Regions from separate parts of the Amycolatopsis coloradensis genome, predicted to be linked through region 2. Evidence: riboswitches for the same ligand, from Rfam matches in the RefSeq annotation. Region 2 holds a riboswitch; the other holds the start of a gene.
What was found. Region 2 has a riboswitch for S-adenosylmethionine ahead of LCL61_RS12555 (methionine ABC transporter ATP-binding protein). Riboswitches for the same ligand answer to the same signal wherever they lie in the genome.
Positions count from the first base shown of each region.

Region 1: another riboswitch for S-adenosylmethionine. It lies ahead of LCL61_RS17070 (aminotransferase class V-fold PLP-dependent enzyme); the one in region 2 lies ahead of LCL61_RS12555 (methionine ABC transporter ATP-binding protein).

Region 1 covers NZ_CP150484.1:3,570,636-3,574,111, forward strand. The annotation lists gene LCL61_RS17060 (potassium/proton antiporter) at 1-650, shown strand, start outside; gene LCL61_RS17065 (M23 family metallopeptidase) at 791-1,471, shown strand; SAM riboswitch class IV at 1,600-1,714, shown strand; gene LCL61_RS17070 (aminotransferase class V-fold PLP-dependent enzyme) at 1,747-3,111, shown strand; gene LCL61_RS17075 (hypothetical protein) at 3,131-3,476, shown strand, end outside.
Region 2 covers NZ_CP150484.1:2,650,059-2,653,534, reverse strand. The annotation lists gene LCL61_RS12560 (4-(cytidine 5'-diphospho)-2-C-methyl-D-erythritol kinase) at 1-186, opposite strand, end outside; gene LCL61_RS12555 (methionine ABC transporter ATP-binding protein) at 307-1,317, opposite strand; SAM riboswitch class I at 1,530-1,620, opposite strand; gene rsmA (16S rRNA (adenine(1518)-N(6)/adenine(1519)-N(6))-dimethyltransferase RsmA) at 1,866-2,702, opposite strand; gene LCL61_RS12545 (GNAT family protein) at 2,743-3,327, shown strand; gene LCL61_RS12540 (DUF222 domain-containing protein) at 3,474-3,476, shown strand, end outside.

The DNA of each region.
Region 1 (3,476 bases), 920 kb from region 2:
TGCTGCTCGGCCTGTTCGCCTCGCCGAGCAGGATCTTCGAAAGCCTGGTCCAGGGCCTGGTCGCGGGTGCGGTCGTGCTGCTGCTCGCCCGCCCGCTGTCGGTGCTGCTGTCGGCGCTGCCGTTCAAGATCCCCTGGCGAGAACAGGTGTTCCTGTCCTGGGCCGGGCTGCGCGGGGCGGTCCCGATCGTGCTCGCGCTGATCCCGCTGTCGTCCGGGGTGCCGGGCGCGCAGCAGCTGGTCGACGCGGTGTTCGTGCTGGTCATCGTGCTGACGCTGCTCCAAGGGGCGACGCTGACCCCGCTCGCGAGAATCCTCGGGCTGGCCCAGCACGCCGAGGCGCACGAGATCGACGTCGACTCCGCGCCGCTCGACGAGATGGGCGCGGAACTCCTGCAGGTCCGGATCCACGCGGGATCGAAGATGCACGGCGTGTACCTGGCCGAACTGCGGCTGCCGGTGGGGGCGACGATCAGCCTCCTCGTCCGAGACGGCTCCGGCTTCACACCGAACAAGAACACCAGGCTCCAGGAACGCGACCAGTTACTCGTCGTGACCACCGCTGAAGCCCGTGACGCGGCCGAACGACGCCTGCGGGCCGTCGACCGCGCAGGCCGCCTCGCCAGGTGGAAGGGCGAATCCGGCCAGTAGGTCACGGATCGGCACCAGCTGTTCGGCGATTGATCACCGAAATCTGTGCGCTGGCCCTCCCCTTTGCCCTCCTTTTGGAATACCTTCCCCGCAATTGACTCCATCGAATGGGTGAGTGTCGCGGTTAAGGAGTACGCAAAGTGACGAAGCTTCCTGTCCGGTTCGCCGGTCTGGGTACTGCAGCCGTTCTGATCGGGGTGGTCCTTTCGACGCCGGCGACGGCCAAGGACGCGTTCCCGGCGTTCGGGTTGCCGTTCGAGGGCGGTCAGCGGGTCTATTCCGCGGGGATCCACTCGGACAACGGGAGGTCCGGAGTGAAGAACGCCATCGACTTCAGCCCCGGGGACAGGACCGTTCGCGCCCCGCTGGCGGGCACGGTCCGGATCCAGCACTGCTCCGGCGGCGACTGGGTGACCGTCGACCACGACGGCGGCTGGCGGACCGGGTACTACCACCTGGAGGGCATTTCGGTCACCGACGGCCAGAAGGTCGCCCCCGGCGACGCCCTCGGCCGGACCGGCAACGCGCTGCCCTGTGGTGGCAGCAGCACCGGCGCCCACGTGCACTTCACCCTGTGGACCCTGCCCACGGCTGCGGCGCAGAGCGGCGATTCGCGCGACTTCGGGGTCGGCGCGGGCAACTGGAACGGCCTGTCCTACGACGAGGTCTCGACCAAGGTCGCCGAGGCCTACGGCGAAGCCGTCGACGGCAAGACCTTCGGCGGCTGGCAGTTCGCCGCGGGCACCGATCAGTACTCGGGCACCGCGACCGAGGTCTCCTCCCGCGCGACCATCCCGCTGCCCGGACGATTCCGGGTCTGACCTGCCGTTGCCCGGCGCGGCGCGGCGCCGGGCAACGGTACTTCCCGCTTGCGGAGCACGTGAGCGGCGTCTCAAGATGCGGACGAGGGCTGGCCCGATCGCCCGCCCGTCCGCTAACTTCGTTCGTAGGTCACGAGTGTCAGCGTCAAGCCCCGGCTAGCTGACCGGCAACCCTCCTACCGCGGTGGGGTGCCCCGGGTGAGGACCTGGCTCGTCGCGTGGTGCGACGGGCAAGCGCGGGATCCTCGTCGGGTCCCCTGACCCGGAGGATGACGATGACTCTCGCTCTCGAACGCACCAGCGCTCCCGCTGAAGTCGCTGAAACCGTTGCCACGCACCAAATCCCGACGGTCGCGTGCGCCGATCTGCGGGTCCCGCTGGTCACCGGCGGCGACATCGGCTACGCCAATCTCGATCACGCGGCGAGCGCCCCCTGTCTGGACAAGGTGCGTGCCGCGGTCGACGAATTCCTGCCCTGGTACGCCAGCGTGCACCGCGGCGCCGGGTTCGCCTCGCAGGTCTCGACCAAGCTTTACGAACGCACGCGCGGAATCCTGCGCGGCTTCGTCGACGCGCGGTCGACCGACACCGTCGTGTTCACCCGCAACACCACCGATTCCTTCAACCTTCTCGCGCGCAGCCTGCCGAAGCACACGTCGGTCATCGTGTTCGACACCGAGCACCACGCCGCGCTGCTGCCGTGGAAGGGACCGAACGTCCGCCGGATCGAAACCCCTCGGACCCGCCTCGCCGCGGTGTCCGCCGTGGACGAAGCGCTCGCGGACTGCCCGCAGGGCCCGCGCCTGGTGGTGCTCACCGGAGCGTCCAACGTGACCGGGGAACTGTTGCCGGTCAAGGAGATCGCGACCGTCGCGCGGCGGCACGGCGCCCGGATCGCGCTCGACGCGGCGCAGCTCGCGCCGCACCGCAAGATCTCGATCCGCGATCTCGACGTCGACTACGTCGCGCTGTCGGGGCACAAGCTGTACGCGCCTTTCGGTGCCGGCGCGCTGATCGGCCGCGCCGACTGGCTGCGCGCGGCTCATCCGTACCTCGCCGGTGGCGGCGCGACGAAGCTCGTCACCCGTGACTCCGGAAACCTCGGCGTGGTCTGGAATTCCGGCGCCGAGCGGCACGAAGCCGGTTCGCCCAACACCGTCGGCGTCTACGCGCTCGGTGTCGCCTGCGAGACCCTGGCCGCGAACTGGGACGGGATCGTCGCCCACGAGGAGGAACTGCTGGCGCGGCTGCGTCGAGGCCTCGCCGCCATCCCCGGTTTCGCCGAACTGCGGCTGTTCGACGCGCCGGTCGACCGGGTCGGCACGCTCAGCTTCGTCGTCGACGGCTTCGACCCGGGCTGGCTCGCCGCGGTGCTGTCCGCGGAGTACGGCATCGGCGTGCGGGACGGCGCGTTCTGCGCGCACGTGGCGACGAAGCGGCTGATCGCCGCGGCCGGTTCGACGGGGCAGCAGGCCGTGCGGGTCAGCCTCGGCCTCGGCAGCACCACCGAGCACGTGGACCGGATCGTCCTGGCGCTGCGCCAGATCGTCGCCCGCGGCGCGCGCTGGCAGTACGAGAAGCCGGAGGGCCGCTGGGTGCCGGAGAACGATCCGCGCGAACTTCCCCCGTTCTGCGCCTGACCCACTACCCTCACCCGGCATGGGGAACGAACGACCGCGTTACTGGTTTCCGCTGGCGTTGCTGGGTTTCGCTCAGCTGATCGTGGTGGCCTTCGGCGGGATGTGGTCCGGGGGCTGGTTCGCCTACGCGCCCGCCGGTGAACAGCAGTTCCTGACCCAGAATCTTTACGGTGTCGGTGATGGTGGGGTTTTCGGATCCTTGCGCGGGGTCGAGATGAGCCGCGAGAACGCGGCCGCGCTGGACATGTCGTTCGACATCGCCGGCCGGAACGACGACTGGCTGTTCGCCGTTCTCGCGGTCTACCTCGGCACGGTGCTGTTCTACGTCATCCGGACGAAGACCATGCGCTGGTGGAAGGTCGCCG
Region 2 (3,476 bases):
TTCGCCGTAGACCTCGACGCCGGGGTCCTCGGTGACCGCGACGGTCACCTCGTCGGTCAGGGAAAGCGCCTGGAACACGGTCACCAGCTCGTGGTAACCGTCCGGGCGTACGTCACCGACCGACAGGTGCAGGTTGACCTTGGCGGGAACCCTGACGGTCACTGGGGGCGGTACGACGGCGAGCACGCGTCAAGCCTACGTGGCCGCTCCACTTGTGCTGTCACCAGGAGAAAGAGAACGGACGGGTCGGACGCGAACGGGCCGCCCCGGACGAAGTTCGTCCTGAGCGGCCCGTTCGCGGAGAAATCAGGCGGCGACACCCTGCGGACCGCGGACCGGGTGGGTCACGTGACCGCCACGTTCGGCGATCCAGGCGAGCGCGGCGTCCGCGCGCTCACCACGCACCCCGACGCGGAACCGGCCGACCGGCGTGTCGCCGATCCGGGTCAGGCCGCCCCCGATGGTGGCGAGTTCGACGTCGAAGCGACCGGCGGCCTCCGGCAGCAGCGCACCGACCGAGGCGAAGCCGACGAGCACGACGTCCACCGCGCGGTCGTACTTCGAGGCCTGTGCCCGCCCGGTTTCGATGGCGGGAAGCAGCGCCTGCGCGGTCCGGCTGTTCGGGTCGGAGACCAGGTCGAGCACGGTTCCGCGTTCGATGATCGCGCCGGCCTCCAGAACCGCGACGTCGTCGCAGACACGACGGACCACGCCGGCATCGGGAGTGGTGAGCAGCACGGTGACGCCGAGCTCGGCGCGCGCGCGGTCGAGCACGGTCAGGACCGCGCCGGACTCCTCGGGCTGCACGCCCGCGGTCGGGTCGTCGGCCAGGAGCACGGACGGCCCGGCGGCCAGCGCCTTGGCGATGGCCACGCGGCGCAGCTGCCCCGCGGACAAGTCGCCCGGTCGCTGCCCCGCACGGGGGGTGAGCCCGACCAGGTCGAGCAGGTTGCCGACCCGGTTGCGGCGCTGCGGCCCGTCGAGGCCGAGCTGCTCGAGCGGCGAAGCGATGTTGCCGGCGATGGTGCGCTCGGCGAGCAATTCCGGCTTGGTGCTCACGACTCCGACCTGGCGCCGGATTTCGCGGAGCCGGCGTCCGTCGAGTGTCCCGGTGTTGAGGCCGTCGAGACGGACGACGCCGCGGTCGGGACGCTCCTGAAGACCGATGCAACGAGCGAGGGTCGATTTGCCGGAGCCCGCCGGACCGACGACTCCGAACAGCGAGCCTGCTTGGATGTCCACGCTCACATCGCGCAGTGCGACGACGGGATTTCCGTTGAGGGGAAAGGATTTGGACAGGTTTTCGACAGTGATCACGAAAGGCTCCATGCACATGGGGCGCTGCTTCTTTCGAGCGCGCCGACCGTCACCGAGTAACCGTCCGGGAAACGGACGGATTCAGAGATAAGGGAATGAACTCAGGCAGTAACGGTGGAGCGTCGACACGCACTTACCGTGCGGCGACCTTCATCGACGACACGTCGCCTGGTCAGCAGGAGCGGGTGGGTGACCCTGTTCATTAGGCACAGCCTCCATCGGTCCTGGCTGTAGCACCTGCCCTGTGGAGGGTGGTTGCTGCGACTTCGGCGAGCCAGGTCTCTCAGTCGCTCGGGATGGCCTACTGAGTAAAACCGATCCCACTGGATGAAAGCAAGCGCGTAGGCGCAGATCACACGTCTGGTCGCGTCCATCATACAGGATTGGCTGTTCATATTCTGAGACGCCGACTGGCATCTCAGATCCGCGCTAGGCGCGCTGCCTGCTAAGACGAGTCCGCCCACGCCGAATCCAGAGGTGGATCTCGCAGACGCACAGCCTTGACCTGCCGCCGTTCGCGCGGCTCCGGTCACACGGGTGGCAGGTGATCAGCCGGCAGCCGCGGCGATCCGGGCGAACTGATGAACGTCCAGCTGCTCCCCGCGGGTCTTGGGGTCGATGCCGGCCTTTTCGAGCAATTCCCCTGCGCGTTCGGCGGAACCGGCCCACGACGCCAACGCGGCGCGCAAGGTCTTCCGCCTTTGCGAGAAGGCGGCGTCGACCACCGCGAACAGCCGCTCTCGGTCCACGGACGACACCACGTCGCCCCGTTCGAACGCGACCAAGGCGGAGTCGACGTTCGGAACAGGCCAGAACACCGCCCTGGGCACTGCCGCGACCTTGCGCGTCTTCCCGTACCAGGCGAGCTTGACGCTGGGTACGCCGTAAGTCCGACTTCCCGGACCAGCCGCCATCCTGTCCGCGACCTCGGTCTGAACCATTACGAGACCACTGGTCAGCGACGGCAGTTCGGCGAGCAGGTGGAGCACGACGGGAACGGCGACGTTGTACGGCAGGTTCGCGACGAGCGCCGTCGGCCGTGCGGGCAGGTCGTCCGCGGTGATCCGCAACGCGTCCGCGCCGACGACCGTGAGCCTTTCGGCCCCACCTCGTTCGGCCACGGTGCTCGGCAGCCGCCCCGCCAGAACAGGATCGATTTCGACCGCGACGACCTCGGCGCCAGTCGCGAGCAGCCCGAGTGTCAGCGAGCCGAGGCCCGGCCCGACCTCCAGGACGACGTCCCCTTCGCCGATCCCCGAGAGGTCGACGATGCGGCGCACCGTGTTGGGATCGTGCACGAAGTTCTGGCCGAGCTTCTTGGTCGGACGCACGTCCAGCTCGGCCGCCAGCGCCCTGATTTCCGCAGGACCGAGCAGTTCAGTCACCCGACGATCGTAACCAGGCCCGGTAAGCCACGATTGGCCGGTGGACGACGTCGTACTCGATGGTGACAAAGTCCGGCTGCGCGACTGGCGCCCGTCCGACCTCGGGCCGCTTCGCGACCTACTCGATCCCGCGCGGCCTTGGCACGAAACGAACGGCCCCTACTTCGGCACCCCGACCACTGCCGCTGCCGAATCCACGGCACGGGAACTCACCACGCCCAAGAGCGAGCCGCCCGATCCCCGCGCCAGCCTCGCCGTGTGCGACCTGAGCGACGGAAGGTTGATCGGCCGGGTCAGCTGGTACTGGGAAAGCAGGCAGACCGACTGGCGACGGATGGGGTTGGTCATCTACGACGAGCGGTACTGGGGCGGCGGATTCGGCACCGAGGCCTTGCGCATGTGGACGACCTACTTGTTCTCCCGCACCGACGCGCTCCGCCTGGACTTCGCCACGTTCTCGGGTAACCCGGGAATGATCGCCGTCGGGCGACGGCTCGGGTTCGTCGAAGAAGGCCGGTTCCGGCGCGCCCGGCGCTGGTCCGGCGGCGTCCACGATGCCGTCGTCTACGGGGTGCTCCGCGAGGAGTGGGGCCAGATGCATCACCCGAGCCAGGCGCGAGCCTGATCCGAACCCACCATCCGGATGGCTTTTCCGAAGCGACACGCATCCCACTCAAGGGTGATCGGCGCAGGTCGGCGCAGCCGGAGCGTAATGATCATCCACCCGATCGATACCGTGCATTCGTTCGAATCAGCCTCGACAATCGAGGGATG